4 regions of the Vreelandella sp. F11 genome follow, and region 4 is predicted to be linked to each of the others. Evidence: predicted binding sites of a transcription regulator. Region 4 holds the regulator's gene; each other region holds the start of a gene.

Region 1 (7,845 bases), 1.1 Mb from region 4:
ATAGTGCTGTTTGTGTTTGCCGTGATTAGCCTCTGGACGCCGTTTGTGAATCCGCTGGTATGGGAGCGCTGGTTCGGGAATATTCAACTAATCTGGGTTTTTCCATTTGCTGCCTTGGCCTGTGCGTTTGTGGTTTTTCGTTCGGTGCAAAAACGGCGTGAAGGGGTGCCTTTCCTGGCCACTATCGGCATTTATGTCTTCACCTATTTAGGGCTGATCGTCAGTAAATGGCCGGTCATTGTGCCACCTAACTATACGCTATGGGATGCGGCTTCTTCACCGGAATCACAGCTATTCTTGCTAGTGGGCGTGGTGTTCGTTATTCCGATTATATTGACCTATACCGCCTGGACCTATTGGGTATTCCGCGGTAAGGTGCGTGTAGGTGAGGGATACCACTGATCCATGGTGACTGAAGACGCGCTTTCTTTTACGCCGCGCAGCTGGCTGCAAACGTTGGCTAAGGGAGAGCGCAACCGCCTGCTCGGCTCAGCTCTTTGCGGCGTTCTGGCAGGTAGTCAAACGGTAGTTGTGGTGGTGGGGCTTGCTTGGCTTATTGATCAGTTGGTGGTGCATGATCAATCGCCCATATCTTTAGTGCCGATATTTTCCCTGCTGGTGGGCTGCGTGCTGTTACGCGCTGCCTTTCAGTGGGGGCATGAAACACTGAGCCTGGAAGCCAGTCTGCGTATTCGGCAGCGTGCCAGAGCTCAACTGTTGGATAAATTATCCTCTTTAGGCCCGGTTTGGCTCACCAGTCAGCACAGCGGCTCGTTGTCCAATCAAGTGGTTGAGCATATCGATGCGCTGGAAGGCTATTTCGCGCGCTTTTACCCTCAACTACGAATTACGCTCTGCTTGCCGCTATTGATACTAGCGGTGGCGGGGTGGCTCGATTATTTGGTGGCTCTGTTTCTGTTGCTTTCTGCGCCGTTAATTCCGCTGTTTATGGCGCTGGTTGGTATGGGGGCGGAGCGCCTTAATCGTGATCAGTTTGTTGCAGTCTCGCGATTGTCGGCGCATTTTATTGACCGTGTGCGGGGCATGACCACACTTCAGCTTTTTGGCCACACGGCAGCGGCGCAGCAGGAGGTTTGGTATGCCACTGACGGTTATCGGCGACTTAGCATGCGTACTCTTCGCTTGGCCTTTCTCTCCTCGGCAGTGCTGGAGTTTTTTTCCTCGGTTGCGATTGCGGTTGTGGCCATGTATGTCGGTTTTGGCCTGCTGGGCTACATCGAGTATGGGCCATCTCCTTCACTGACGCTTTTTTCGGGCTTGGCAGTACTGCTGCTGGCGCCCGAATTTTTTCAGCCTCTGCGTACCCTTTCTCAGCACTACCATGATCGCGCTGCAGCTTTGGGCGCTGCCGAAAGCGTGGTGAATATACTCAACCAGCCAACCTTGGTGAGCAAGCAGCGCTATCTGATGCCGCTGTCGCATAGATCAGCCATAGAGTTAACGGCGGTTTGCGTTTCTTACCCTGGTCGTGGGCAAGTGATAGGCCCGATCAACCTGACTGTTCATCGCGGCGAAGTAGTGGCGCTCAGCGGTGCTTCCGGCAGCGGTAAGTCGACGCTGCTGGCGCTCCTGGCGGGCTTTGTTGCCCCCACTGCAGGGGAGTATAGGCGGCAGGAAGATAGCCATTTTGCCTGGCTGGATCAGCAGCCCTCGCTCTTGCATGGCAGTTTGATCGATAATTTGCGCTTAGCGTCCCCTGACGCTTCCCGTGAAGAAATGTTCAACGCACTAGAGCGGGCGGGTTTTGGGTCTATGTTAACGCAACTGCCCGAGGGATTGGATACGTTAATAGGCGAGCGCGGGGTAGGATTGTCAGGTGGCCAGGCGCAGCGCCTGGCCCTGGCACGAGTCTATCTCAGCAATGCGTCGCTGGTGCTGTTAGATGAGCCGACGGCGAGCTTAGACTACGAGACTGAACAGTTGGTTATGGCCGCTTTGCTAGAGCTTGCCCAAGAGGGGCGCACCCTGGTGATAGCGACCCATCACCCGGCAGTCATTGATGCGGCCCAACGCCATTTTGCGTTTGAGCTGGGTGAGTTGGTGGAGGTCTCCAGATGAGGACTATTTACCGCGACTTCCGCCCCTGGCTGCTGCTTCTACTACGGCGTCGTCGGCGTTTCTTGTTGGGCGCTCTGCTGGTGTTTGTCACCCTGATGGCTGGGCTGGCGCTTTTGGGCCTATCTGGTTGGTTTATCACCGCTAGTGCCCTGGCCGGTATAGCCCTCTCCATGGGGCTGCCCGCTCGGTTAGATGTTTACGTCCCCGGTGGCGGCATTCGTTTTTTTGCCTTGGCGCGCACTATAGCGCGCTACATGGAGCGGCTGTATAACCATAATACGGTGTTAACGCTGCTTGCGGATCTGCGTTATCGGGTGTTTGGTTATTTGACTCGCTTTGATGATGCTCGCTTGCGTGGTGAGCGTGCCAGCGACTGGCTGAGCCGTTTAACGGCTGATATCGATACCCTGGATAATTTTTATCTGCGCCTCTTGGTGCCGCCGCTAGTGGCGCTGCTTGGCGTGGTGGCTGTTGTCCTTTTTGTAGCTGTCTGGTTGCCCGGCGTTGCCGTGCTGATGGCGATGACGCTGGGCTTACTGTGGCTGGTGGCGACCCTTTTGGCTGCGGCCTGCGGGTTTTCGAATAGCTACCAGCAGGTGGTTGACCAGCAGTCGCTGCGTCGCCTAGTGGTCGATCAAGTCCAGGCCTCGGCCGAGTTGATGAGCTATCAAACGACCCATTGGCACCGGGCGTTGATCGCGACGCAGGAGCAGCAGGCATTCAGTAATCAGCGTCGCTTAGGGCGCAAGGCGGCATTAATAAACTGCCTGGTGAGTGTCATCAGCGGAGTAATGGTAGTGGCGGTGTTGTGGTTAGCGAGCCTGATGCTTACCCAGCAATGGGTGACGGGCCCTATCTTGGTGATGGCAGTATTGATTGCACTGGGGGTGAACGAGGCGTTTATATCGCTACCGGCAAGTTTTATCAAACTGGGCGCAAGCTATGCGGCGGTGCGTCGCTTAAATGAGCTAATCGGTGATTCCTCGCCTGGTTGGCCTGCCGGCACACTCCCTGAAGGTGCTGGTTTTAGCATTCAAGCTAAACAACTCTCTTTGCGCTATACGCAAACGCTAGAACCCGCGTTAAATGAGATTGATCTTCAACTGCCCGCTGGAAAGCGTGCAGTGATTACCGGCAACTCCGGTGCCGGAAAATCGTCTTTAGCCAGTGTGCTGATGGGGCGCTTAAAAGCGACTCGGGGGGAGGCGCTAGTCGGCGGCGTGCCAGCTTGGCAGCTCACGGCCGAAAACCGTGCTAATCACTTTGCCATGCTCACTCAGCAGGTAGACCTATTCGATGCCTCAATTGCTGAGAACCTGCGTATTGCTGATCCCACTGCGAGTGATGACAAACTCTGGAAGGCATTGAGTGCTGTTGCCTTGGATAGTTGGGGTGAGCAGTTGCCAAAAGGGTTGGCAACGGCGGTGGGCGAGAAAGGGCAGCAGCTTTCCGGTGGCCAAGGTCGACGCTTGGCATTAGCGCGCCTAATGCTACGTAACCCCAAGGTGGTGATTCTTGACGAGCCGTTTGCAGGGGTTGATGAAACGACGGCAAAACATATCGCTGCTTCCCTGGATAAATGGTTGGTGAATCGAACGGCTATCTTCTTGGTTCATCAGGTGAGCTCGCTCAATTTACTGCCTGGGGTAGAGTACCACTGGCACCTGGATGCCGGTAAACTTCGCCAACCCCCCATTAATAATCGATAATAAGCTGCATTGATTAATAGATAAGACAGCAAGGAGCCCGTCATGCATGAATTTTTACGCACTCTTCCTAAAGTAGAGCTCCATTTGCATATCGAAGGCTCGCTTGAGCCAGAATTAATGTTTGCTTTGGCGCAGCGTAACGGGGTTGAACTACCCTATGCCACGGTGCAAGAGGCGAAAGATGCTTACCACTTTAGCGATCTACAGGGGTTCCTGGATCTCTATTTTCAAGGCATGAGCGTACTTCGTAATGAGGAAGATTTTTACGACCTGGCAATGGATTATTTCAAGCGTGCGCGAGGGGAGGGGGTTGTTCATATCGACATGCACTTCGACCCCCAGGCGCATCTGCAGCGTGGCGTACCTTTAGAAGTGGTTATGGCTGGATTATTAAAAGCCAAACAGGAAGCTGAAGAAACCCTCGATCTTTCTATTGGTATGATTATGGCTTTTCTGCGTGATCGTCCCGCAGAGGAGGCGTTGCATGTGCTTGAACAGGCCGCTCCTTATTGGAAAATGCTGGATGCCATTGGTTTAGATAGCGCTGAACAAAATAACCCCCCGGTGAAATTTGTTGAGGTATTTGATCGCGCTAAGCAGCTTGGGCTAGTGCGTGTAGCCCATGCGGGGGAGGAGGGGCCTGCTGAGTATATTAAAGAAGCCCTTGATGTGCTTGAGGTTCAGCGCATTGATCACGGGGTGCGCTGTTTAGAAAGTGATGAGGTAGTTGAGCGCTTGCGCAATGAGCAGATTGTACTCACCGTATGCCCGCTCTCTAATGTCAGCTTGAAAGTAGTAGAGGATCTTCGTGATCATCCACTGCCACGGCTATTGGCTGAGGGGCTTAAAGTCACTATTAGCTCAGATGATCCCGCCTACTTCGGCGGCGGCATGTTAACCAATCATATTGCGTGCGCCGATGCATTTGGCTGGGACGAGGCGGTATTTCGACAGTTAACGCGTAATGCTATTGAAGAAGCATTTGTGGCCCCGCTCCGTCGTGAAGAGTTGCTGGGTCGTTTAGGCTCACTTTAGGTATGCGCGCCGCCTGGATTACCAGGCGGCTGTTTGCTTCAAAACCGTCCTGTTTAAGGCAGTGCGGGTACTTCAAAAGCGGGCATTTCGCCGGTCAGCGTATGTAAAAAGGCGGTAATGTCATCAATGGTATCATTATCAAACTCACGCCCCAGCATCTCTTCACCCATTATCGCGACAGCTTCTTCAAGCGTTTCTGTAGCACCGTTATTCATATATGGATAGGTCACCGCTACATTACGTAGCGTGGGTGTTCTGAAGCGGTACTTGTCGCTCTCCTCTTCGGTTACGACATAACGACCCAAATCGGTCGAGCCCGGCACCTGAATTGCATGGAACTGGCTATCGGTTAAAGCGGGGCCTCGATGGCAGGCAATGCAGCCGTTATCTACGAAAGCCACCATACCCTTTTTGGCTTGCTCGCTAATCGCATTTAGATCACCATGCAAGTAGCGATCGAAAGGTGAATTGGGAGTATTGAGAGTGCGTTGGAAAGCAGCCAGTGCGTAAGCCAGATTGTTATCGGTAATCGGTTCTTCTTGATCCGGATAGGCGGCGCTGAATTTCTCCTGGTACAGCTCGAACCCCACCAGCCGCTCCAGGGCCATCTCAAGATCCATCGCCATTTCCACAGGGGCTTCGATAGGGCCCAGTGCTTGGCCTTCCAAATCAGGTTCGCGGCCGTCCCAAAACTGCGATCCTAAAAAGCCACTGTTCAGCACGGTTGGCGTATTCCGTTCACCCACCTGCCCATCGTGGCCCACCGCGCGAGGAATTCGATCTGCCCAGCCCAGCGCTGGGTTATGGCAGGTAGCACAGCTAATAACACCACTGGAAGAGATGCGCGGTTCAAAGAACAGCATGTTGCCGAGCTCGACCTTCTCCGTCGTTAATGAGTTATCCGCGGGGATAGGGGGAAGGAAAGGTAGTGCTTCGAAGCGGTTGCGATAGTTATCTAGCCCATCATCAGCAATGGCCAAGCTGGTAACAAAGGCGCTACCCGTTGCCAGAGTGACTAGTAAGTTAGCTCTTGTAGTCATGGTTATTCTCCCTTGCTTTTACAGTCGACGGTTTGAAGTCGCTTATTGATTAGCTTACGGGAGAGGAGAGTGGTCGTTTTGTCCTGGATCAAAAGTTGTGTTGCTATGCTGGGTTTGAGAGGTGGGTGCTAATTTTTAACGGGTTTTGTACATAAAAGTTGAATTCTCTGTTGACCCTAGCGGGAAATCGGGTAGTATACGCCACACGTCAACGGGGCACTGCCTCAGCGACCAGCTCTTTAACAATTTGATCAGGTAATTCATGTGGGCGCTTGCTGACGTTGGTGACAAATCACCAAATATCAAGGCAAGCGACTCAAGCAATAAGGTTTTTCGAAACCTGTTTTGAATGAATTCGTTTGAACCTTGAGCCAAGTTTGATTCGCTTTTGCTGCTTTCGGCTAGTCCGTAAGTAAGCGAGTAAGGATCACAATGATTTTAAACTGAAGAGTTTGATCATGGCTCAGATTGAACGCTGGCGGCAGGCCTAACACATGCAAGTCGAGCGGTAACAGGGGTAGCTTGCTACCCGCTGACGAGCGGCGGACGGGTGAGTAATGCATAGGAATCTGCCCGGTAGTGGGGGATAACCTGGGGAAACCCAGGCTAATACCGCATACGTCCTACGGGAGAAAGGGGGCTCCGGCTCCCGCTATTGGATGAGCCTATGTCGGATTAGCTAGTTGGTGAGGTAAAGGCTCACCAAGGCAACGATCCGTAGCTGGTCTGAGAGGATGATCAGCCACATCGGGACTGAGACACGGCCCGAACTCCTACGGGAGGCAGCAGTGGGGAATATTGGACAATGGGGGCAACCCTGATCCAGCCATGCCGCGTGTGTGAAGAAGGCCCTCGGGTTGTAAAGCACTTTCAGCGAGGAAGAACGCCTATCGGTTAATACCCGGTAGGAAAGACATCACTCGCAGAAGAAGCACCGGCTAACTCCGTGCCAGCAGCCGCGGTAATACGGAGGGTGCAAGCGTTAATCGGAATTACTGGGCGTAAAGCGCGCGTAGGTGGCTTGATAAGCCGGTTGTGAAAGCCCCGGGCTCAACCTGGGAACGGCATCCGGAACTGTCAGGCTAGAGTGCAGGAGAGGAAGGTAGAATTCCCGGTGTAGCGGTGAAATGCGTAGAGATCGGGAGGAATACCAGTGGCGAAGGCGGCCTTCTGGACTGACACTGACACTGAGGTGCGAAAGCGTGGGTAGCAAACAGGATTAGATACCCTGGTAGTCCACGCCGTAAACGATGTCGACCAGCCGTTGGGTGCCTAGAGCACTTTGTGGCGAAGTTAACGCGATAAGTCGACCGCCTGGGGAGTACGGCCGCAAGGTTAAAACTCAAATGAATTGACGGGGGCCCGCACAAGCGGTGGAGCATGTGGTTTAATTCGATGCAACGCGAAGAACCTTACCTACCCTTGACATCTACAGAAGCCGGAAGAGATTCTGGTGTGCCTTCGGGAACTGTAAGACAGGTGCTGCATGGCTGTCGTCAGCTCGTGTTGTGAAATGTTGGGTTAAGTCCCGTAACGAGCGCAACCCTTGTCCTTATTTGCCAGCACGTAATGGTGGGAACTCTAAGGAGACTGCCGGTGACAAACCGGAGGAAGGTGGGGACGACGTCAAGTCATCATGGCCCTTACGGGTAGGGCTACACACGTGCTACAATGGCCGGTACAAAGGGCTGCGAGCTCGCGAGAGTCAGCGAATCCCTTAAAGCCGGTCTCAGTCCGGATCGGAGTCTGCAACTCGACTCCGTGAAGTCGGAATCGCTAGTAATCGTGAATCAGAATGTCACGGTGAATACGTTCCCGGGCCTTGTACACACCGCCCGTCACACCATGGGAGTGGACTGCACCAGAAGTGGTTAGCCTAACGCAAGAGGGCGATCACCACGGTGTGGTTCATGACTGGGGTGAAGTCGTAACAAGGTAGCCGTAGGGGAACCTGCGGCTGGATCACCTCCTTAAACGATGCG
Region 2 (7,845 bases), 1.4 Mb from region 4:
TAGACGGTTGGCACTGTTGAAATTACACCGTGCGCGAATAACGGTTTTCCGTTGGTTTCAGGTAGGCGTCGAACGCCATGGCCAGGTTGCGGATCATCAACCTCCCTGATGGCAGCACCTCGATTTCATGGTCGCGCAAAGCAATTAACCCGTCGTCCGCCATCTCTTCGAGGCTCGCCAAGGCACTCGCGAAGTAGCTGCAAAAATCGATATTGTGGCGGGCCTCGATAGCGGCGAATTCAAGTCGGCCGTGACACATGAGGGTATTGATGACATCGCGGCGCAGTCGGTCATCATCGCTGAGGCGATAGCCTCGAAAGACCGGCAGGCGACCCTCCTCCAGGCGATGCTGGTACTGGGCAGTTTCCTTGACGTTTTGGCTAAAGGTATCGCCCACCTTGCCAATCGAGGTAATGCCCAGCCCAATCATGTCGCAGTCGGCGTGGGTAGAGTAACCCTGAAAATTGCGCTGCAGAGTGCCATTCTCACGGGCCAGGCTCAGCTCGTCATTCGGAAGGGCGAAGTGATCCATGCCGATGTAGACATAGCCTGCAGACGTCAGGCGGTTAATCGTAAGCTCCAACAGCTCCAGCTTGCGCTCGGGGGGCGGCATGTCTTCGGGGCGAATTAGCCGCTGAGCTTTAAAAAGTTCGGGTAGATGGGCGTAGCTATAAGCGGCAATGCGATCCGGTTGCAGGTCAATAATCTTGGTTAGCGTGGTATCGAAACTCGCCACCGTCTGCAGCGGTAGTCCGTAGATCAGATCCACGCTGACCGAATCAAACCCTGCCTCGCGGGCGGCCTTGACCAGAGATACCACCTGCTCTTCGCTCTGGACGCGATTGACCGCCTGCTGCACGTCGTGATCGAAATCCTGCACACCGAAGCTCAACCGATTAAAGCCCAGCGAGTAGAGCTCAAAGACCTGTTCGGGGGTCACGGTGCGGGGGTCTACCTCCAGCGAGAATTCACGCTTTTCAGGTGCGGCGAAATGAAAGGCGCCGTCAAGCGCCGCCATCAGTTCGCTTAGCTGGATGTTGCTTAAGTAGGTTGGGGTGCCGCCGCCCAGGTGCAGTTGGGTCATTTGGCGGGTGGTATCGAACAGCGCTCCCTGAACACGTATCTCCTGTTTTAACCACTGAAGGTATTCGGCAGCTCGTTCGGTATTATGAGTAATGATTTTGTTGCAGGCGCAGTAGTAGCACAGGCTTTTGCAGAACGGGATATGCACATAGACCGAAAGCGGCTTGGGTACTGCGACCCGATTACTGCGCTCGGCGGCGCTACGGTAATCATCCTCTGCAAAGGCGGCATGAAACTGCGGCGCAGTCGGATAGGAGGTGTAACGCGGGCCCGGGCGGTCATATTTCTCTACCAGGGGCCGGTTGAAGAGCAGTTCATCTTGCATGATCGGGAAAGGCCTCTAAGGAAGGTCTAGAGAAGTGGCTAGAGTAAGGAGCGGTTAATATTCATACAGTATACGTTTTAAAAATCGCCTGCATCCAGCTTGACTCCCCTGCTGCGCAATCCACTTTTGAAAGCCACCCCATTATGACCTGAGTCAAAAGGCAGCAAGAAATAGGTGACTAAACTGCTCGGATTTTCCCCGCAAGGAGTCTCGCTATGGAGCTTGTATGCCCCGCCGGTAACCTGCCCGCCCTGAAGCGTGCCGTCGACGAAGGTGCTGACGCTGTCTATTTCGGTTTCCAGAACATCACCAACGCACGGCAGTTCGCCGGGCTAAACTTTACCGACAAACGTGCCCGCGAGGGGATCGATTACGCCCACCGACATGGCAAACGCGTTTTTTGCGCTATTAATACCTATCCCCAGCCCGATGGCTGGCAACACTGGACGCGGGCCGTAGACCAGGCAGCCGAACTGGGCGTGGATGCGCTGATTCTCGCCGATATGGGACTGCTCGACTACGCTACTCGCCATCACCCCGAGATCGCGCGGCACCTTTCAGTACAGGGTTCGGCGACTAGCCATGAAGCGCTACGCTTTTACCACCAGCATTTCGGCATCAAGCGCGCCGTACTGCCAAGGGTGCTGTCAATCACTCAGGTTCGCGACCTCGCCAGGCAAACACCGATAGAACTGGAGGTGTTCGCTTTCGGCAGCCTGTGCATCATGGCCGAAGGGCGCTGCTATCTCTCCTCCTACCTCACCGGCGACTCTCCCAATACCCGGGGCGTTTGTTCTCCTGCAGCCCATGTACGCTGGGAAGAGACACCTCAAGGCTTAGAGTCACGCCTTAACAACGTTCTTATCGACCGCTACGCCGAAGGCGAGCGCGCGGGCTACCCCACCCTATGCAAGGGTCGCTTCGAGGTGGCGGGCGAGACCTATCACGCCATCGAAGAACCCACCAGCCTCAATACCCTGGAGCTGCTGCCGGAGCTGCGCGACCTGGGCATCAGCGCGGTAAAAATCGAAGGACGCCAGCGCAGTCCTGCCTATGTCTCGAAAGTAGCCAGCATTTGGCGTCAGGCGCTTAATCACCTAGCGGCTGAGCCTGAACGCTTTCATCCAGAAGCTGCCTGGATGTCCGGCCTTGCCGAGCTTTCCGAAGGTGCCATCACTACCCTAGGCGCCTACGAGCGCCGCTGGAAATAGGAGCCTACTATGTCGCACACTACACCTCCCCCATCACCAACCTTATCAACCGGCCCTCTTCAACTCTCACTCGGGCCGGTACTTTTTTACTGGACTCGGCAACGCTACGCCGACTTCTACCGCGAGGCGGCCGACTGGCCGGTAGAGATTATTACCCTGGGCGAAACCGTCTGCTCGCGGCGCCGCGATATGAAACTGGACGACTGGCTAGGCATTGGCCGCGAGCTCACCCAGGCGGGCAAGCAGGTTGTACTCGCCAGCCAGACACTGATCGAGTCTGAGGCCGATCTGCGTGACTTACGCAGGCTGTGTGACAACGGCGACTTTATTGTCGAGGCCAATGACCAAAGCGCCCTGCAGCGCCTCACCAGTGCCGGGTTGCCGTTTATCGCCGGTGCTGCGCTCAACCTCTACAACCCGGCGACGCTGGGCGTCATGGCACGTGCTGGAATGAAACGCTGGCAAGCGCCGGTAGAAATGTCACAGCAAGACTTAGCTAAGCTTATTCACGATTGCCACCAGGCAGGCATTCCCCACCCATGCGAAGTATTCGCCTACGGTCATCTCCCCTTGGCCTGGTCGTCACGCTGCTTTACCGCCCGGCGTCACCAAACACCCAAAGACCGCTGCAAGTTCGTCTGCCAAAAGTACCCCGAAGGCTTGGTGCTACGTTCACAAGAATCCCGGGATGTTTTTACCCTGAACGGTATTCAAACCCTTTCCAGCGCCTGCCAGGATCTGCGCCATGAACTTATGGTCATGGCGGATATGGGGGTATTGGTGGCCCGCCTCAGCCCCAGAGCGGAAGGAATGGCCGAGGTGGTCAAGGCTTTCGACCAGGCCCGCCACGGCAGGTTAGCTACGCCCGATCCTTTGACGCTGGTAGAGGCTGAAATCTGCGACGGTTACTGGTACGGCCGACCGGGTATGGATAACACCCGCACTGCGCCCAGCTAACGCAGACGCAGACGCAGACGCAAAAACTTAAGCGCCTCCGCTTCGCCCTGTTCTTATCCACCTAATTCTGATCTGGATCATTTTTCTGAAAATCCTGAACGCTTACCCTATACACAACATGTAGTGCTTATTTTTATAAATATTGGCATATATAGGATAAAAAGTGACAACCACCACTAGCGTTCAGGCAGAAAAGCGCCATATCGATGTCGCCTCGACGGTCAACGAGTACCTTCAACGCGCCGATTGGCGTGTCCATGCCAATGCCAATCAGGGCTATTCATTGGGCGGTTTAATCCTCAATGTCTCTGGCAAGTTGATCGCCAACTACTGGCTCGATGAAATTTACCCCCACGCCGTGGGGAAAGCTCATCGGGAAGGTGATTTGCATATTCACGATCTGGATATGCTGTGCGGCTATTGCGCCGGCTGGTCGCTGCGCACTCTGCTACTAGAAGGATTCAATGGGGTGCAGGGACGAGCCGAAAGCAACCCGCCCCGCCACCTTTCAAGTGCCCTCGGGCAGATGGTTAATTTTCTTGGCACCTTGCAGAACGAGTGGGCCGGGGCACAAGCCTTCAGCTCTTTCGATACCTATCTGGCACCCTACGTGCGCAAGGATGGACTGACCTACACACAGATCAAGCAGGCGCTCCAGGAATTTATCTACAACCTCAACGTGCCGTCGCGCTGGGGGAGCCAGACGCCCTTCACCAACCTGACGTTCGACTGGGTCTGCCCCGACGACTTGCGCCAGCAGGTACCGGTTATCGGCGGCGAGGAGCAGCCATTCAGCTACGGAGAGCTGCAGGTGGAGATGGATTTAATCAACCGGGCCTATCTGGAAGTCATGAAAGCCGGTGATCGCCATGGGCGGGTGTTTACCTTCCCGATACCCACCTACAACATCACCCATGATTTCGACTGGGAAAGCGACAACGCCGAGCGGCTTTTCGCTCTAACCGCCAAATATGGCCTGCCCTACTTTCAGAACTTTCTAAACTCGGATTTGGAACCCCATATGGTGCGTTCCATGTGCTGCCGCCTGCAGCTTGATTTGAGTGAGCTGCTTAAACGCGGCAACGGTTTGTTCGGCAGCGCTGAGCAAACCGGATCGTTGGGAGTAGTGACGATCAACTGCGCCCGGCTGGGTTACCGCTTTGCCGGCGACCGAGCCGGGCTGTTCAGTGAACTGGATCGCCTACTGTCGCTCGGGCGCGATAGCCTCGAACTCAAGCGCGAGCGCATTCAGCAACTAATGGATCAGGGGCTCTACCCCTTTACCCAGCGCTACCTGGGCACCTTACGCAATCATTTCTCCACTCTGGGTGTGAATGGGCTTAACGAAATGGTGCGTAACTTTACTGGGGATCGCTGCGATATCGCCGACGCCCAAGGGCTGCAGCTGGCGCTGGATCTGCTTGACCACGTTCGGGAGCGGATGCGCGAATTTCAGGAACAGACCGGCCATATGTACAACCTGGAAGCCACACCAGCGGAGGGCACGACCCACCGCTTCGCCCGGGAGGATCTGGCGCGTTTTCCTGACATTCTTCAGGCCGGTACACCCGAGGCGCCCTACTACACCAATTCCAGCCAATTACCGGTGGGCCATACCGATGACCCTTTTGAGGCATTGGGCCACCAGGATCCCTTACAGACGCGCTATACCGGCGGGACTGTACTGCATCTTTATATGCGCGAACGGGTTACCTCGGCCACGGCCTGCCGCAAGCTGGTAAAAACGGCGCTCTCACACTTTCGCTTGCCCTATCTCACGGTGACACCCACCTTTTCGATCTGCCCGGCACATGGCTACCTGGCCGGTGAACATGAGTTCTGCCCCAAGTGCGATGAAGCACTCTGGGCTCAAACGGCGAGCGCAACCAACGCCGCCACGGCATGAGGCATTTGCCTCACTTTTATCAACTCGTTTAAGGAACTTTCCAATGCAAACCACTCAATACGCTAACTTGCCCACTGAACAACGCCAGCGCTGCGAAGTCTGGACCCGGGTCATGGGTTACCACCGGCCGGTAAGCCAGTTCAACATCGGTAAGCGTGCCGAACACCAGGAGCGCCGCCATTTTACTGAAGGCGCCGTCTCTCTGTAACTAACCCTTATCTCTCACTCACGACGGCAGGGGGCCTGGCGATAGCCCCCTGTATGGGGTTATCACAATGACTATTCTTACGGTACTTGATAACGCTAGCGCTCAACCCAACTCGGTTCGGCTACCCATCGCCGGGCTTGTGCCCATGACCACCCTAGATTATCCCGATCATCTGGCGTGCGTTGTCTTTCTCCAAGGCTGCCCGCTACGCTGCGGCTACTGCCACAACCCCAGCATGATCCCGCCGCGCCGAGGTGAGCCCCATGAGTGGCAAGCAGTACTGGAGTTTCTGAGCACCCGGCAAGGCTTGTTGGAAGCCGTCGTTTTCAGTGGCGGTGAACCAACCGTGAACGCCGATTTGCCTGCTGCGGCAAAGCACTGGGATTTAAGGTAGGGTTGCATACCGCCGGCCCTTATCCTGACCGTCTCACCCGGTTATTACCGCATCTTGACTGGGTGGGGCTGGATGTAAAAGGGCGAGGCGAAGAGTTTGACCGTATATGCGGTCGTCCCGGCATCTGGCAGCTACATGCCCGTAGCTTGGGAATTCTGCTCGACAGTGGGCTCAGTTTCGAGTGTCGCACCACCATCCACTGGAAGGATTTTAAGCTAGCCGACGTGGAACGATTGGCCATGACGCTTGCTGACTGCGGCGTACGCCACTACGCGCTACAGGTGGCCCGTGGAGGGCAATGCCTTGACGCCAGCTACTCTCAGCCTGTTACCCATGCGCCCTCTAAAACTCGATTAAATGCGTTGGTCAATCGCTTGGAGCCACATTTCGACCGGTTAGAACTCCGCCAATAAAGTCTCCTTAGCCCGTTACTTTCAGCGATATTTCAACCCTGTAGTTATTGCACGCCCCTGAACATTCATACAATATACTGTTTAAAACCGTGTCACGTTCGGAGCAACTGAAAGTCCATGCATCTCACCCGATTCACCGATTATTCAATACGCGTATTGATCTTCCTCGCGGTAAAGGGAGAAGAGCGCTCAACCATCAACGAGATCGCAGAGACCTTTGATATTTCTCGTAATCACTTGATGAAAGTCGTTCAGGAACTGAGTCAGAAGAACTACGTTACTGCTATCCGGGGCAAGAATGGCGGCTTATTGCTTACCCGTGACCCTGAGACAATCGTGTTGGGTAAGCTTGTGCGCGAAATGGAACATGGCATGGAGTTAGTGGAGTGTTTTCATAGTGATAACAACTGCATCATTACCCCATCTTGTCGGCTCCAGCCCATTCTAAGCGAAGCCTTGTCAGCATTTCTGGAGGTGCTTGACCGCTATACCCTCGCAGACGTGCTGTCCAATCGTTACCCGCAGTTGGCAGGATTAATGCGTATCCCCACCCTCAATGTGTAACGATCACTGGGTTTGATCCCAGACAATAAAGCCATAACTAGTTGCACTACAATAGATGCATTAATAATACTTCTTAATGTCTTCTACTTTGCCAAATGAGGTTCTGTATGGCTAACGCTCCATCATCCATGCCCTCCGCTTCCCAATCCGAAGCCACATCAACTACAGGCACCTTAAATGGCCTTAAGACAAGCCGCGGGCGAGGCACGGCTATCGTGGTTTATATGCTCTTTCTGGGTAGCGTGTTAGCTGTGGTCACCGCCCCCCTTGGAGTGCTTATCGCCCATCTGAAAAAAAACGATGCAGAGGAGTGGGTTGCTTCCCATCTGCAGTTTCAGATTCGGACTTTCTGGTTAGGCGTACTTAGCGGGGTAGCGTTCACGGCTATTTGGCACTTACTGGGGTGGATTGGGTTACCGGCAATAGCCCCCTGGGCATTGGGTTACCTCTATTTCACTGCCTGCCTGATTTGGATGGTGGGCCGTTGCGGGGTAGGAATTACTCACCTCACCAACAACCGCCCTGTGGCAAACCCACGCAGCCTTGCCTTTGGCGGTGCGCGGGTCACTCTCGCCGATCGTTAATACGTCAGCCATCCTGCCCGTCGACGCGCGCCTGCATCAGTGGCCATGTGTAGTGCATTAGAAATATGGTGTAGGCCATGCACCAGAAAATGATGCTCAGCGTGTAGGTCCAGTGGGTAATTTGAGGGAAAAATGCTAATACGGGTGAACGCACCAAGGCGGCTATTAGCATTAAGCCCAGCGCCACACCAATACCGGGC
Region 3 (7,845 bases), 620 kb from region 4:
CGAGAAGCTGCTTGGCCCTGAAGCGCCTATTTACAGTGGCTGGGTCGCTCATCGGGCGATTATCTCGGCGGAAAAACTCAAAGCATACGACCTGGATTTCGAAGCCTGCGTGAAGTGGTGGTCGGAAGACCGGCACATGATGGTGTACTTCGTGACCGGCGACGAGAAGGAGTACTACTACGTGACCGGCGTGCCTGAACCCGATTGGAGCCACGGCACTTCCTTCGTCGACAGCTCACGGGAAGAGATGCGCAAAGCATTCGAGGGGTACCACCCCACCGTACAAGCGCTAATCGACTGCACTGAAAGCGTTACCAAGTGGCCGCTGTTGGAGCGCAACCCGCTACCCCTGTGGCATGAAAACCGGCTAGTGCTGCTGGGCGATGCCTGCCACCCGATGAAGCCACATATGGCCCAGGGCGCCGCTATGGCCATTGAGGATGCTGCCATGCTAGTGCGCTGCCTGGAGGAAGTGGGCGCCGAGCACTACCAGCAGGCATTCGAACTTTACCGCACCAACCGTTTTGAACGCGCCTCGCGGGTTCAGCAGGTTTCCCACGACAATACCTGGTTACGGGAAGACGAAGACCCGGCCTGGGTATTCGCCTATGACCCCTTTGAAGTACCGCTGAAGCAACCAACCAGTCAAGGGAGCCCAGCATGAGCAGCACCTATCTCTATGGCGCCAACGTGCACGCCAATGGTATTCGTCAGCACTACCTGCGCTTTGCCGACAGCGCCGAGACTTCGCGCCAGCCGATGGTACTGATACCGGGCATTACCAGCCCGGCCATCACCTGGCGTTTTGTGGCCGAGCGGCTCGGTCAGCATTTCGACACTTATGTGTTGGATGTCCGAGGGCGCGGCTTGTCGTCTACCGGGCCCGAGCTCGATTATGACACTGACACCTGCGCCGACGATGTGATCGCCTTTATCGATGCACTGGGTCTAAGCAATGTCATCCTAGCCGGCCACTCCATGGGGGCGCGCTTTGCGCTACGCGCCATGAGTCGCGGCGCCAAGGGCATCGACAAACTGGTACTGATCGACCCACCGGTTTCAGGGCCAGGACGACGTGAGTACCCCAGCAAGCTGCCCTGGTACGTGGATTCGATTCGCGACTGCACACGGGGTGCCGATATCGAGACCATGCGCCACTACTGCCCCACCTGGAGCGACGAGCAGCTACGGCTGCGCGCCGAGTGGCTGCACACTTGCTTTGAGCCCGCCATCGTTCAGGCGTTTGAAGAGTTTCACAGCGTCGATATCCACCGGGATTTCCCAAGCATCGAGGTGCCCACGCTGCTGATGTGTGCGGGTAAGGGCGGGGTTATCCAAGACGAAGATCGCGCCGAAATACGCTCACTGCTACCGGCGATTCGCATTTCCACCGCCGAACAAGCGGGCCATATGATTCCCTGGGATGACTTCGATGGCTTTTTTGCCGCCTTTGAAGACTTCCTGGGCAGACAACTCTAACAAAGGCCAATGATCATGACCCACAGTGCTATCCCCCAAAATGCCATGACCAAGACATACCGAATCGGCCAGATCGTCCCCAGCTCCAACATCACCATGGAGACTGAGATCCCCGCGATGCTGGCAGCGCGGCAGTTAATTCGCCCAGAACGTTTTACCTTCCACTCCAGCCGTATGCGCATGAAGACCGTCAGCAAGGATGAGTTGGCGGCCATGGATGCGGAGTCTGACCGCTGTGCCTTGGAGCTATCTGACGCGGCAGTGGATGTCATGGGCTACGCCTGCCTGGTAGCCATCATGGCCATGGGCCCCGGCTACCACCGTGAATCCCAACAGCGGCTACGCAGCCGCACCAAAGAGAACGGCTGCGACACGCCGGTGGTCACCAGCGCCGGTGCCCTGGTTGATGCTCTGGGTGTGATGAAAGCCAAACGTGTGGTGGTGGTGGCCCCCTACATGAAGCCGCTGACCGAAATGGTGGTGGACTATATCCGCCAGGAAGGTGTTGAAGTACTCGACTACCGGGCGCTTGAGATTCCCAACAATCTGGACGTTGCTCGCCACGACCCCGCCAACCTCCCTGAGATTGTTGCTAGTCTCGACTTAACTAATGTCGATGCCATTGTGCTGTCAGCCTGTGTGCAAATGCCGTCGTTACCGGCTGTCGCCAAAGTCGAAGCCCTGACCGGCAAACCAGTGGTGACCGCGGCTATCGCGACCACCTACGCCATGCTTAAGGCGCTCGACCTGGAGCCTATTGTCCCAGGTGCGGGTGCACTCTTATCAGGGGCTTATTAGGAGGTAGCGCCATGACGAAACCCAGCCAGGCAACCAGCAGCAGCGGTGCTGGTGACAGCTCTTTAGATGACAGCTTAGATAACAACTACAAAGGCGTCTGGGATGGGCGCATTGGTTTTGGTAAAAAACCCGTGTTGCTGGTAGTTGATTTTATGCAGGGCTACACCACCCCCGGCTCGCCGCTATTTGCCCAGGGTGTGGTGGACGCCGTGGCCAATATGCCGCCGCTATTAAACACCGCGCGGCGTACAGGTACGCCTGTTATCCACACCAACATTCTGTATCACGCCCCGGATCAGATCGATGGCGGCATCTGGGTCAAGAAGGCACCGGTCATGCGGGCGATGGTGGCGGGCAACCCTTACGCGGAGTTCTGCCCCGAGGTGGCCCCCCGTGAAGATGAGCTGGTAATGACCAAGCAGTATGCCAGCGCCTTCTTTGGCACCTCTCTGGCTTCCACACTGGTCGCCATGGGCGTCGACACGCTGATCATTACCGGCTGCTCCACCAGCGGCTGCATTCGCGCCACCGCTGTGGATGGCCTGCAATATGGCTTTCGCGTGATGGTGATTAGAGACTGCGTGGGCGACCGCCACCCAGCTCCCCATGAAGCCAACCTGTTTGATATCGATAGCAAGTATGGTGATGTGATAGGTCTGGATGAAGCACTGAGCTACTTAGAGGAGCGCTAGCAAGCCACTTGCCATGAAAGTGGAACCCTCCACTCTCATGGCATCATCCATCCGCATTCATTTTTTCCAGCAGGTGCATCAGGGCAACGCGTTCCGCTGGATTAAGGTTCTTCATGGTCTGATCACTGATCTGCTTGGCACTGGGCACCATTTCCTCTACCAGGGCAGCACCGGACTCGGTGATCACCACCATGACTTTGCGCTGATCATTAGGATCGGTTGTTAAAGCAATCCATTCGCGTGCTTTGAGGCGCTTAATAACCCCACGGATGGTGGCAGGATCAATCGCGGTGGCATTGACGATATCGGTAAGTGAACTAGGCCCACGCTCCATCACTGTACACAGCGTGACAAACTGAATGGCGGTTAACTGCTTGTCGCTGCTGTAGCGCTGAAAAATAGCCGTATGCCGCTGATAGGCCTTGCGTAGTAGATGGCCTACCTGTTCGGAAAAATCATACCCCTGCTCTGTCGGCGTAGGGTGCTCGCCAGAAGACGAGTGATTGAGCGCACTATCCGTTGTCATTACCTATCCTTAAATATTGGCGACATCGCAAATCAAGTATGGCACTGGTTATCACGATGATGCATCAACGTATGAATTACTGCTTGCGCTGGATCAATCCAGCATGCTTTTATGGCGTATACGCTATAATTTTACCTTAATTTTGGCTCAACGATCAGCACAAATTGACACAAACACATGAAGCTCAGAGATAGCTCGGGAGGTGCATCATGGCTGTGAAATCAGACTATACAAGGCAGTCGTTGCTTCACGAGTCGGAGCTACTGGTGATCTACCGGGATCCTGTTGCGCCCCCCAAGCCTGCGCCGGGACAACCAGGTACACACTCTGATTTCACCCCACATGAACCCGAGATATTCATTGCTATACTGAGTGACGGTCATATCCTCGCATTCAACGGGCACGTGGATTTGGGCACAGGTATACGCACGGCGCTGGCGCAAATTGTCGCTGAAGAGTTGAGCGTGGCTTTCGACAACGTCACCATGGTGCTGGGCAACCCCTTTGATGTACCCAATCAAGGGCCAACAATTGCCAGCGCGACCATACAAATCACCGCTGAGCCACTGCGTAGAGCCGCGGCACAAGCTCGGGAGTACCTGCTAACGCTGAGGGCTCGCCACCTGAATGTTGAGCGCGAAACACTTCACTGCCAAGACGGGTATATACATACCAACGATAAGCATCTTCCGCCAATTAGCTATGGCGAGCTGCTCGCTGGCGCTCGGCATGCATTGAAGTTAGCTGACAGCGCGCCCCTCAAGCCCATCAGTGATTACACACTGGTGGGGCGATCTACCTCCCGTGTGGATATCCCTGACAAAACCACTGGCAAATTAACTTTTGTCCACGACTTTCGCTTACCGGGCATGCTGCACGGACGGGTAATACGTCCACCTTATGTAGGGCATGATCGCGGTAGTTTTATGGGTACCAGCTTGGTGGCCGTCGACGAAAGCTCCGTGGCGCATTTGCCAGGGGTGATTAAAGTCGTCGTCATAGGCGACTTCGTGGGCGTCGTAGCCGAGCGAGAAGAGCAGGCTGCTGAGGCTGCAAGGCAGCTTAAGGTTGAGTGGCGCCCCACCCCAGGCCTGCCCCAGCTGGATAATATCGAGAAAGCCCTGCTCGACCTGCCCAGCAAGCAGCGCATACTGCTTGAAGAGGGAGATCTAGATAGCGCCCTTGCAACAGCGAATCATCAGCTCAATCGCACCTATATATGGCCTTTCCAACTACATGGTTCCATAGGCCCCTCTTGCTCGGTCGCCAATGCCAAGAAAGACGCCGTACACCTTTGGTCAGGCACCCAGAACCCCCATAGCCTGCGAGCCGATCTCGCCCGGCTTACCGGCCTGGATGAGAGTGTCATTACGATTACCCGCATGGAGACATCAGGCTGCTATGGACGCAACTGCGCTGACGACGTTGGCGCCGATGCGGTGCTGCTTTCCCAGGCGGTAGGCCACCCGGTGCGCGTGCAATTAACCCGCGAACAGGAGCACACCTGGGAACCCAAGGGGGCAGCTCAATACATGGCTATCCAGGGCGGCTTGAATACCGATGGCAGCCCAGCAGGCTACCGCTTCAGCACGCGTTACCCCTCTAATAGTGCCCCCACCCTGGCGCTACTACTAACCGGCGCTTCTTCACCTATCGATATCCCCTTTGAGATGGGCGACCGAACATCGGTACCGCCCTACCACTACCCCCATCGGCAGATTATCTGTGAAGATGTACCTACCCTGGTGCGCGCCTCCTGGCTACGCGGTGTCTCCGCGCTGCCCAATACTTTCGCCCACGAAAGCTATATCGATGAACTTGCCTATTTAGCGGGGGAAGATCCTGTCGCCTATCGGCTGCGTTACCTAGCTGATGAGCGCGCCTGCGAGCTTGTCCAAGCACTCATCAAACGTGCGAATTGGGCGCCCTGCATTGCCAATGCCAATCCACCCAGCGATGGCGATTGGCGCTATGGCCGCGGCTTCGCTTATGCCCAATACGTGCATAGTAAATTTCCGGGCTTTGGCGCGGCACTCGCCGCTTGGGTAATTGAGCTAAAGGTCAATGTGAAGAGCGGCCGTATCGTTATCGAGCAGCTATATGTAGGCCAGGATGCCGGTCTTATGGTAAACCCTGCCGGAGTGCGCCATCAGGTACACGGCAATGTGATCCAGATGCTCAGTCGCACATTAAAGGAACGAGTCACCTTTGAGGATGGCTTGCCCACCAGCAAAGAGTGGGGCGGATACCCTATTCTGCGCTTTTCGGAGCTTCCTCCCATAGACGTTATGCTGCTTGATCGCCCCGAACTGCCACCATTAGGCGTTGGCGAATCCGCCTCGCTGCCTGGCGCTCCTGCGATTGCCAACGCCCTCTTCGATGCTACGGGGGTTCGCTTTACACACCCTCCCTTTACCCCGGAAACAGTGCGCGACGTATTAAAAGAGTATCTTAAGCAGTCGTTGGAGGCCGTCTTTTAATGCACCACCTCGACCTACAGGTGATTGAACGCGCGCTTAAATGGGCCAACCAGGGGCTGACCGTTTGGCTCTGCACTGTTCTGAAAACCTTTGGCTCATCCCCCAGAGAGCCAGGCGCCATGCTGGTCACCTGTCAATCAGGCGAATACGTTGGCTCGCTATCAGGAGGATGTGTCGAAGAAGACTTCATCGCCCGGCTCCAAAATGGGGAATTTGACGAACCGGTGGTACGGGTACGCTATGGTGGTGAAGATAGCTCAACGGCTATCCGCTTACCTTGCGGGGGCAGCCTTGAGGTACTGGTTGAGCGGCTAGCACCAAACACCGAAAACCTCACTCACTTAGAAGTGATGCATGCCACGTTACTGGGTCGCCAACCGCTAACCCGCTGTATCAAGTTGGATGGCAGCGGCAAGCGCTTTAACCCATCGAGTAACACCGAGCCCACCGTTACTTTTGATACAGCTAGCGTCAATATTCGCATAGGCCCTGCGCTAAGGCTGATCATCGCGGGGATCTCCGCGATCTCTGCGCCATGTGCCCTGTTTGCCCAAACGCTGGGCTTTGAGGTGATTGTCTGCGACCCCAGAGACGAGGCTAGGCAAAATTTTGCTGTCGCGGGCGTGGAAGTGCAGGCGGTACTGCCCTCCGTGTTTATCGCCTCTGGCGGCTGCCACGCCAATACCGCCGTTGTCGCCCTGACCCATGACCCGCGCATTGACGATTTAGCCATGATCGAAGCAGTCCGTACGGAGGCGTTTTACATTGGGGTTATGGGCTCTCAGCAAACCTCGCAACAGCGTGCCGAACGTTTGCAATGCTCCGGCGGCCTGACGGAAACCCAGTTAGCCCGAATTGTCATGCCCATTGGCCTCAACCTGGGTAGCAAAACACCCGCAGAGATCGCCCTAGCCGTGATGGCCGATATTGTTCGCCTTTACCGAGGAAAAGAGCGTCATGCCTTGTAGCGACATTATCGTTATCGTGATGGCGGCAGGCCAATCAAGCCGCTTTGGCAGCGATAAACAAATAGCGCAATTGAATAGCGGAAAAACACTCTTAAACGCCACTTTATTGGCTATTCAGAAACACTTTTCCAATATTAGGATTGTCATTAAACCTGAAGACAACCTCGAGTTTTTCGAGCTCTCTGTGGAATCTTCTACAATTGTTAGTTCGCGCAGTCATTTAGGCCTGGGTTATAGTGTTAGCGATGCATTCAGACAACTCTGCAACGATGAAAATACGCATCACTACCGAGCAGCAGCCATAAGGTTGGCCGATCTCCCCTGGGTAAGCCAAGAAACATGTTGCAAACTAACAGAGAAGGCCACACCAGAGTGCATCGTAAAACCATTACATCAAGGAAAACCTGGTCATACTGTTGTTTTTGGTAGAAATTTTTGGAAATAATTAGCACATTTAGAAAATATAAATGGCGCGAACACTGTCATCAAAAAGCATAGAAACCGTGTTATTCATGCCTCTCTCGATGATCCAGGCGTGTGCACTGATGTTGATTACCCCGATGATTTAGTCGAATCACTAAAAAAATACAAAAGATACATAAACGCCACATACCACCCAAACAAAAATTACATTAAAAGTCAGAAAAAATATTAGCTTAGCATTACTATATTAGATTAAAAATATTAAAAAAATGAAAGCAAGCGCATCATGCACCGCTAATGATTAGCGGTAGCAATATAACTCCCAGGGAACCATAAAACAGCCAGAAAATGACACTCACCCATATCCTCGTGATCTGCTTCTGGCCAACACTTCGAGGCAACAAATGAAAAAAATTTCTCGTCTCTCACTGACGCAGAAACTGCTGGTCGCGGTCGCTCTTCCTCTCTTAGCGGTAGCC
Region 4 (7,845 bases):
CAACGGATAGCGCAACGGATAGCGCCGTGGATAATGGCATGAAAGCGCCTGCCAAAGGCCAGTGGCTGCTGCTTAGCGAAAACGGCGAACCCCGTGCCTGGTTTGGCCTGCATGATGGCGTCCGCGACGACGCTGCCGATACAATCAACGCCCTCCGGGCTCAGGGCTTAAGCGTAGAGCTGCTCTCTGGCGATACCCAGGATGCGGTGGAAAGCTTAGCCGACCAGCTCAATATCACCACCTGGCACGCAGGCGTCAGCCCCGAGGGCAAACTGGCCCGTATGAAAGCACTTCAAGCCGCTGGCGACACCGTGGTGATGATAGGCGATGGCATCAACGACGTGCCGGTGTTAGCCGGTGCCGATGTGGCGATTGCCATGAATGGTGCGACGGATTTAGCCCGCACCCGCGCCGATGCGGTGCTGCTCAGCCCTCGCCTGATGCGGATTTTTGAGGCCATCGAGATTTCCCGGGCAACGCGGCGTATCATGCGCCAGAACATGATTTGGTCAGTGTGCTATAACTTTTCAGCGCTGCCGTTGGCGGCGATGGGGCTGGTACCGCCCTGGCTAGCCGCCATTGGTATGTCGCTTAGCTCGCTGGTAGTCGTCGGTAACGCCCTGCGACTGTCACGCTGGCGCCCCCAGCCTGTACTATCGCTTGGCACTTCAACACCGGTAACCGCATGACGATTCTGTATCTGCTTATTCCGCTTTCGCTAATCCTACTCGGCCTCGCCGTCTGGGCGTTTTTCTGGGCAGTGAAGAATGATCAGTTCGACGACCTGGAAGGGCCGGCGCACCGTATTCTGTTTGATGAAGATGAGAACGACTTCAGCCCTGAACAGCGTCGTCAGCGTCAGCAGGCGAAGCGCTCTGAAACAGCAGCGAGAGAGACACCCGACGACCAAGAGCCACGGTCATGAATCCGACGGGGGTTGATCTGCCGCCGCTAATGGCGGCGTTTGTGTTTGGCTTGATGGGCGGCGCCCACTGCATTGGCATGTGCGGCGGCATCATGAGTGCGCTCACCTTTGCCGTGCCCCCCAGCATGCGCCATCCAGCGCGCATGGGGGGCCTACTGCTCAGCTACAATGCAGGCCGTATTATTAGCTATATGAGTGCAGGCGCACTGGTTGCCCTGCTAGGCACGCTATTTTCGCTGTCCGCCACGGCGCGACTGCTACTTCAGGTGTTTGCCGCGCTGATGCTGATACTGATGGCACTCTATATCGCCAACTGGTGGAAGGGGCTGCTCAAGGTCGAAGCCGTTGGCCGCCGCCTCTGGCGTTTTATCGAGCCTGTGGGACGGCGATTAATGCCGGTGGTGCATCTTCCCCAAGCCTTTGCCCTGGGGGCCATTTGGGGCTGGCTACCCTGTGGGCTAGTCTACTCCATGTTGGCCTGGAGCTTAGCGATTGCCGACCCGCTCCAGGGGGCTTTACTCATGGGCGCGTTTGGACTGGGCACCCTGCCCGCGCTGCTTGCCACCGGCCTGGCCGCGCGCCAGCTCAGCCATTTGATTCGTCACCCGGCAACGCGCAGCGTGGCGGCACTGACTATTATCGCGTTTGCCCTTTGGCAACTCTGGGCACTGACGGCACACAACCTCTAATAGCATGACATGGCTCAATCTTTACGCTTTCGTCACGGGTTAGGCTAGCGGCATTACCTCACGTCGGAGCGCCCCTTCATGCCCGTTCATGCCCCTGCGGTTTCACCTCTTGCCTCTTCTTTGGCGGCAGCGCCCGTGCCGCCGGTTTGGGATGAAGCCCTGCTGCGCCGCTACGACACTAGCGGCCCGCGCTACACTTCCTACCCTACGGCACTGTCGTTTCACGACCAGTTTACGCCTGACGACCTGACCCAGGCACTCCAGCGTAGCAATGCCAGTAAGCGTTCACTCTCGCTGTATGTTCACGTGCCCTTCTGCCGCAAGATCTGCTTCTACTGCGCGTGTAACAAAATAGCCACCAAGAACACCGCGCTGGCCGAGCCCTATATAGCCCGGCTTGACCGCGAGATGGTGCTGACTGCCCGCCACTTGGATACATCACGACCGGTGGAGCAGTTGCACTGGGGTGGCGGTACGCCGACCTTTCTCAGTCTGAATCAGATGGGCGACCTGATCGATCGCTTGGACGCCCGTTTTGGCCTTTCATCGTCGGTTGATCGCGATTACGCCATTGAGATAGATCCTCGCGAAGCGGATGTGTTTACCCTGCGTCACCTACAGTCGTTAGGCTTTAACCGTATTAGCCTGGGCGTGCAGGATTTAAGCCCGCTGGTGCAGAAAGCGATTAACCGCATTCAGCCTCGAGTACTGACCGAAACGCTGATGGAGGAGGCGCATCGCCTGGGTTTTCGCTCGCTCAATCTTGATCTTATTTATGGTTTACCGTTTCAGACAGAAAAGAGTTTTACGAATACGCTTCGCCAGGTGATTGACCTCAACCCCGCGCGTCTTTCAGTGTTTAATTATGCACACATGCCGGAGCGATTCGCCCCCCAGCGGCGTATTAATGTTGATGACTTGCCAGGGGGTGAAGAGAAGCTGGCGATTCTGCGCGCCACCATCGAGATGCTCACCGCGGCAGGCTATGTGCATATCGGCATGGATCACTTTGCCCGGCCAGACGATCGCCTCGCCATTGCCCAAAGAGAAGGTTCGCTACAGCGCAATTTTCAAGGCTACTCCAGCCATGCTCAGTGCGATTTAATCGGGCTTGGCGTTTCGGCGATTTCGCGCATTGATGACGTCTATGCGCAGAATCCTAGTGACCTGGCCAGCTACGAAACGGCGTTGGATCAGGGCCAGCTCGCCACCGTACGCGGCGTGCGGCTGAGCAACGACGACCTCATCCGCCGGGATGTGATTGAGCGGCTGATGTGCGATATGGGCATTGATCTTGCTGCGGTCAGCCAGCGCTGGAATATTGATGCCCCCCGCTATTTTGCACCCGCGCTAGAACGTTTACAGAGCGCCGAGCAAGATGGCCTAATGACCCGTAGTGGTGATCAACTTAATGCCACGCCCATGGGGCGGCTGCTGATTCGCCATTTAGCCATGGCGTTCGATGCCCATCTTTCTGGGCAAACGGGGCAGCGCTACTCTAAGATTGTTTAATCATCTTATTGCAGGCATGCTAACGCGACTATAATAAGTAAGAATTTACTAATTTTACCCTGACCCACTCAAGGAGCATCGTATGTTGGAACCCATGAGCAGCCGGCGCTCGCTACTCCACGAAGCACGTTGCCAAACCTGCAGCCTTAGCTCGCTGTGCCTGCCGCTTGCCCTTGAGCTGGACGATATGGGGCAGTTCGATGCGATTATTCGCCGCCGTGCGCCGCTGAAAAAAGGCGAGCCTCTGTTTCGCCAGGGGGACACTTTCACCAGTGTTTACGCGGTGCGTTCAGGGAGTTTGAAACAGATCACCGCCGAAGGTAACGGCAGCGAACAGCTGACAAACTTCTACCTGCCCAGTGAACTGGTGGGGCTGGATGGCATTGACGAAGAGCACTATCCCGGTAGCGTTATTGCACTGGAAACCACCACCGTATGCGAGATCCCTTTTGACCGCCTGGATCTGCTCTCGGAAGAGATCCCTGAGCTACGTGGCCAGCTGTATCGCAGCATGAGTAAAGAGTTACGCGATGATCGGCGTATGATGCGCCTGCTGTCGCGTAAAACCGCTGATCAGCGGCTGGCGAGCTTCTTGATTACTCTCTCGGATCGTTTTCGTCGCCGGGGCTACTCGCCCTACAGTTTTCGCCTCTCAATGCCCAGAGCCGATATTGGCAACTACCTGGGCTTAGCGGTGGAAACCGTCAGCCGCATTTTAAGCCGCTTTCAGCAGCAGAACGTGGTGGCGGTTTCCGGGCGAGAGGTCAACATTCTCGACATGCCGCGCTTGATTACCCTCGCTGAAGAGGAAGAGCAAACGGTTAGCTGACGTTAAAGGCCTGGATGCGCCCTGCCAGCAGTTCCGCCTGTTTGGCCTCTAAGCCTTCAAAATCAAACAGGCTGCGGTCTGCCAACTGGGAGGGTGCAATATTGGTCACCGCTTTAAACATGCTTTCCAGGCGGCCCGGAAACTTTTTGTCCCACTCCGCGAGCATCTCTTTGACTACCTGACGCTGCATATTGGGCTGGGAGCCGCAGAGGTTGCAGGGGATGATCGGGAATTCCATCAACCGCGAAAATTCAGCAATATCTGCCTCTTTGCAGTAAGCCAATGGCCGAATAACGATATTCTTTCCATCATCGGATAACAGCTTGGGCGGCATCGCTTTCAGGTTACCGCCGAAAAACATATTCAGAAACAGGGTTTCGAGGATATCTTCCCGGTGATGGCCCAGGGCAATTTTATTGGCGCCAATCTCTTCGGCAAACCCATACAGCGAGCCACGGCGCAGTCGTGAACAGAGCGCACAGGTGGTTTTGCCTTCAGGGGTTTTCTCCTTCACCACCGAGTAAGTATCGCGCTCGACAATATGGTACTCCACGCCCTGCTTCTCCAGATAGGCAGGCAGCACATGCTCGGGAAAGCCCGGCTGCTTTTGATCCAGATTGACCGCCACCAGTGAAAAATTGACCGGCGCGTTGCGCTGCAAGTTGCGCAAAATCTCCAGCATGGTGTAGCTGTCCTTTCCGCCGGAGAGGCACACCATCACGCGATCGCCTTCATTGATCATTTGGTAATCAATAATCGCATTGCCCACTTCCCGGCGCAGACGCTTTTGCAGCTTGTTAAATTCACGTTTCTGCTTGGCATCAGCCAGCTCTGGCTGGTTTTGCTCAGCGTTAGCTGGGGTGGCTACAACTGTATCAAGGTGAGCAGGATCAAAGTGATCAAGAGATTGCATGGTATAGGCACTGCCGAGGGTATGGTGAAGAGAAGAGGTGCTACACAGAAATAATTGGGGGCTATTCTAACAACACTCTTCGCCTTGACCCAACTACTCGTCGCTCCTTCCTAAGCAGCCTGTGCCATAACGCGCTGCAGGCGCATATACAGCAGTGCGCTGGCGGTGGCCTCGCCCAGTACGCTTTGCACGCCCATGGCGGGTACCTGCCAGCATGCCAACGCCTGGGTGAAGCTGCTGGGCGCTTCTACCTGGGGATGCAGTCGCCGCAGTTGGCGCTGATGCAGTCTCGCCACATCAACCTGGGCATTGGGCAGGGCAAAATTTAGCCGCTTGGTCAGTAGTGTATTCAACGCCCCAATACGCTGCTCCAACTGCCAGCCCACTATGGGTCGATTGCCGATAAATTCCACTAACGCGCTCAAGTTAGCGCTGCTTGTCGGCTGCACCTCCCCGGCCTCGCACAGCAAATGATGACGGCGCAGCGCGGCACTTTCGGGCAGTTTTGTATTGCCTAACGTCATCACAAAAGCGCGGCTGGTTCGTACCTGCTGCTGGCTCAGCGCCACCGCGGCCAAACTGATCACCGGCGATGACGACGTGGGCGTTGTCGTACAGGCGAGTGCTACCAACTCCTCGCCCATATAGGGTTGAAACAGCCAGGCATAGGGAGAATCAGCACAACGCCGACGATCACTTTCGCGGCGCAACAAGGTGCGCAATGAACCGCTAAATAGCGCTACGTGTCGATCTAACAGCCGCATTCCGCTCACGAATACTCCAAATGATAACGATGGGAAAGCCGCTGCTTAAAGTCTTTGACAATATGCATCGCTTCGCGCAGAAGATCGCGCTCCAGGGAAGAGAGGTTTTGCACGACAACGCGGTTAGCGCGACTGCCGTTTTGGGGGTTAGCTTCTTTTGTGTCCGAAGACGTTTCCAATGCGCTTAGCTGCTGTTTAAGACGCAGCTCGGAAAACAGCGCCAACGCCTCCCCCAGATCCTCAGCAAAACGACGATCCAGGCGACCATCGGCCGCTAGTGCATCCAGGCGGTCAAAGGTTGAGGTGGCTTTAATCCGCCGTTCAAGCGCCATGGTGCGCACACCGTGAACAATCGGAAAGATGCCGCCTTTCTTAATATCGATACCGTGCTGGGGCTTTTTCAGCGAGCCAAACAGCGTCAGCGGGGTCGAGAAACGCAGCGCCGTGCGGGCGAAATAGGAGAGCAGTAGTTCATCGCTCGAACAGCGTTCAAACAGCTCATCACGTACGCTTTCAAGCAGGCTTGGGTTACCCGCCACCGCGTGGGCATCGAGCATAATCGCCAGCTTCATCAGGCTGTCGCCATCCCGCTCCCTGGCCCACTTGGCAATATTGCCCTTCCACTGCGATACCGTCGCCACCCACTCAGGGTTCGACACCATAATATTGCCGGGACACGGCGGATAGCCCAGCTGAATCAGCGTATCGGTGAGCGTCTGCATATGGCTTTCAAGGTCAGGCCACTGGGCTTCATCGGCCAGGATCAAGCCGTTATCCTGATCCGTTTTGAGAATCTGCTCACCGCGCCCTTCGCTACCCATTACCATCATGCAGCTCTGCTCCTGATAACGCTCAGCAGTGGTGAACTCCCAGGCTTTACTTATGATACGGCCGTTGAGTGCAGCGAGCAGATCCATCGCAAAGCGCAGCTTAACGCCCTGGGCCATCAGCGCTTTGACCAGTTCCGGCGTACGCTGACTGGCCGCCGAAAGCGCCTCTAAACTGCTTGCTTGCTCTACCTGCAGGCTCACCACATAGCTGCGACTTGAGAAGAAGCTAAGCACATCGGTGAGCTCGACCACGCCCTTTAAGGCGTTTTGCTCCATCACGACTACACGTGCCACTTTATGGCGGGTCATTAGTACCAATACTTCAAATAAGTACTGATCCGGCGCGGCGGTCACCAAGTTGAAGTGGGCGACTTCATCCACTGCTGACGTTACTGCGCTGCCTTTCAACACTAATGCGTTGAGCAGATCGGTTTTGGTTACCATGCCCAGCCTGTCCTGGGTCTCCACCAGCAGGCTGTCGGCATGGCTCTCATTGAGCTGTTTTACCGCGCTGGCAATATCGGTCGCCGCCGCCATCAGCAGCGGCTCGCGCATACACTCACTCACCTTGGCCAGCATAAAGCCCGCCATGGTGACGCCTCCCTCGGCACGCTTTTCGGTCAGCAGGCGAGCCTTATGGGTCAGCGACTGGCGAAAGAAATTACTAAAATCGGGATAGTGGCGGCACAACTGCTGAAACAGTGCCTTGGGCAGGAGATAACACAGGCACTCCTGCTCAGCCTTAAACCGATAACGGCTTTTACCGTTGAGAATGCTGATCGCGCCAAACAGATCCCCCGCCGTGTAGTGGCCAATACGTGAGGTGGACGAGGGTAGCGTTGGGTCGATTTCAGCCACTTCGCCTTTATGAATCAGAAAGACAAACTCCCCCGCTTGGCCAGTCTCTAAAATGATTTCGTCACGATCAAAATAGGCAAGGTCAATGCCACGGCGAATGTGATCACGCCCCTCATCGTCAAGAAGCGTAAACGGCAGCTGGGATAGATCCACATCGACCATGGGGTTTAACCTCGTTCAACTAAAGGCGAACTAAAGAGTATGTAAGTCTTATTAAAAATGGCTCTTCGTGATACTGATTCATATCGAAGGCGTCACTCCAGCGCTTCCTAATAGCTTATCGGTTATTATATGAAGGTGGCTGTACGGGTATAAAGGATTCACTTCCCAAGTAGCAAGTAGAACGTTGTTATACCTTTAGCTATCACGCTAAAGTCGAAGCGACTTTTGATACACGACCAAAGTATCGGCTTTTGCTAACCATGCTTCACGCGAAACTCAATACATCTATTTAAAGTAGCCAACAACGGCTTTAATTTGCTTACTAGACTATCGTCCCATAGCTCTGAAAACGCCTTCGAATTT

Evidence for each region. Region 4 encodes FNR, which switches genes on or off when oxygen is low (the NO sensors DNR and NnrR bind a similar motif). Its sites were predicted from a motif close to TTGATNTANATCAA; they were not measured.
Region 1: ACFIOZ_RS11710 (cytochrome-c peroxidase) is a predicted target of FNR. The motif match lies at 5,942-5,955, and genes of this name have one in related genera.
Region 2: hemN (oxygen-independent coproporphyrinogen III oxidase) is a predicted target of FNR. The motif match lies at 1,552-1,565, and genes of this name have one in related genera.
Region 3: ACFIOZ_RS19750 (xanthine dehydrogenase family protein molybdopterin-binding subunit) is a predicted target of FNR. The motif match lies at 3,579-3,592, and genes of this name have one in related genera.

Annotation. Positions count from the first base shown of each region.
Region 1 covers NZ_CP170448.1:2,564,616-2,572,460, reverse strand. The annotation lists gene cydB (cytochrome d ubiquinol oxidase subunit II) at 1-402, shown strand, start outside; gene cydD (thiol reductant ABC exporter subunit CydD) at 406-2,079, shown strand; gene cydC (thiol reductant ABC exporter subunit CydC) at 2,076-3,788, shown strand; gene ACFIOZ_RS11715 (adenosine deaminase) at 3,831-4,823, shown strand; gene ACFIOZ_RS11710 (cytochrome-c peroxidase) at 4,877-5,863, opposite strand; rRNA gene ACFIOZ_RS11705 (16S ribosomal RNA) at 6,304-7,836, shown strand.
Region 2 covers NZ_CP170448.1:2,253,074-2,260,918, reverse strand. The annotation lists gene hemN (oxygen-independent coproporphyrinogen III oxidase) at 23-1,408, opposite strand; gene ubiU (ubiquinone anaerobic biosynthesis protein UbiU) at 1,624-2,619, shown strand; gene ACFIOZ_RS10240 (U32 family peptidase) at 2,629-3,576, shown strand; gene ACFIOZ_RS10235 (ribonucleoside triphosphate reductase) at 3,740-5,482, shown strand; gene nrdD (anaerobic ribonucleoside-triphosphate reductase) at 5,526-5,690, shown strand; gene ACFIOZ_RS10225 (radical SAM protein) at 5,758-6,084, shown strand; gene ACFIOZ_RS10220 (hypothetical protein) at 6,087-6,497, shown strand; gene ACFIOZ_RS10215 (Rrf2 family transcriptional regulator) at 6,615-7,061, shown strand; gene ACFIOZ_RS10210 (DUF4870 family protein) at 7,169-7,645, shown strand; gene ACFIOZ_RS10205 (NnrS family protein) at 7,650-7,845, opposite strand, start outside.
Region 3 covers NZ_CP170448.1:4,313,545-4,321,389, forward strand. The annotation lists gene ACFIOZ_RS19725 (FAD-dependent monooxygenase) at 1-664, shown strand, start outside; gene ACFIOZ_RS19730 (alpha/beta fold hydrolase) at 661-1,479, shown strand; gene ACFIOZ_RS19735 (Asp/Glu racemase) at 1,495-2,277, shown strand; gene ACFIOZ_RS19740 (N-carbamoylsarcosine amidohydrolase) at 2,289-2,969, shown strand; gene ACFIOZ_RS19745 (MarR family winged helix-turn-helix transcriptional regulator) at 3,013-3,495, opposite strand; gene ACFIOZ_RS19750 (xanthine dehydrogenase family protein molybdopterin-binding subunit) at 3,705-5,975, shown strand; gene ACFIOZ_RS19755 (XdhC family protein) at 5,975-6,943, shown strand; gene ACFIOZ_RS19760 (NTP transferase domain-containing protein) at 6,933-7,388, shown strand; gene htc1 (methyl-accepting chemotaxis protein Htc1) at 7,771-7,845, shown strand, end outside.
Region 4 covers NZ_CP170448.1:3,694,741-3,702,585, forward strand. The annotation lists gene ACFIOZ_RS16965 (heavy metal translocating P-type ATPase) at 1-689, shown strand, start outside; gene ccoS (cbb3-type cytochrome oxidase assembly protein CcoS) at 686-925, shown strand; gene ACFIOZ_RS16975 (sulfite exporter TauE/SafE family protein) at 922-1,614, shown strand; gene hemN (oxygen-independent coproporphyrinogen III oxidase) at 1,693-3,126, shown strand; gene fnr (fumarate/nitrate reduction transcriptional regulator Fnr) at 3,209-3,955, shown strand; gene ttcA (tRNA 2-thiocytidine(32) synthetase TtcA) at 3,948-4,868, opposite strand; gene ACFIOZ_RS16995 (DNA polymerase III subunit epsilon) at 4,979-5,632, opposite strand; gene ACFIOZ_RS17000 (DUF294 nucleotidyltransferase-like domain-containing protein) at 5,638-7,482, opposite strand.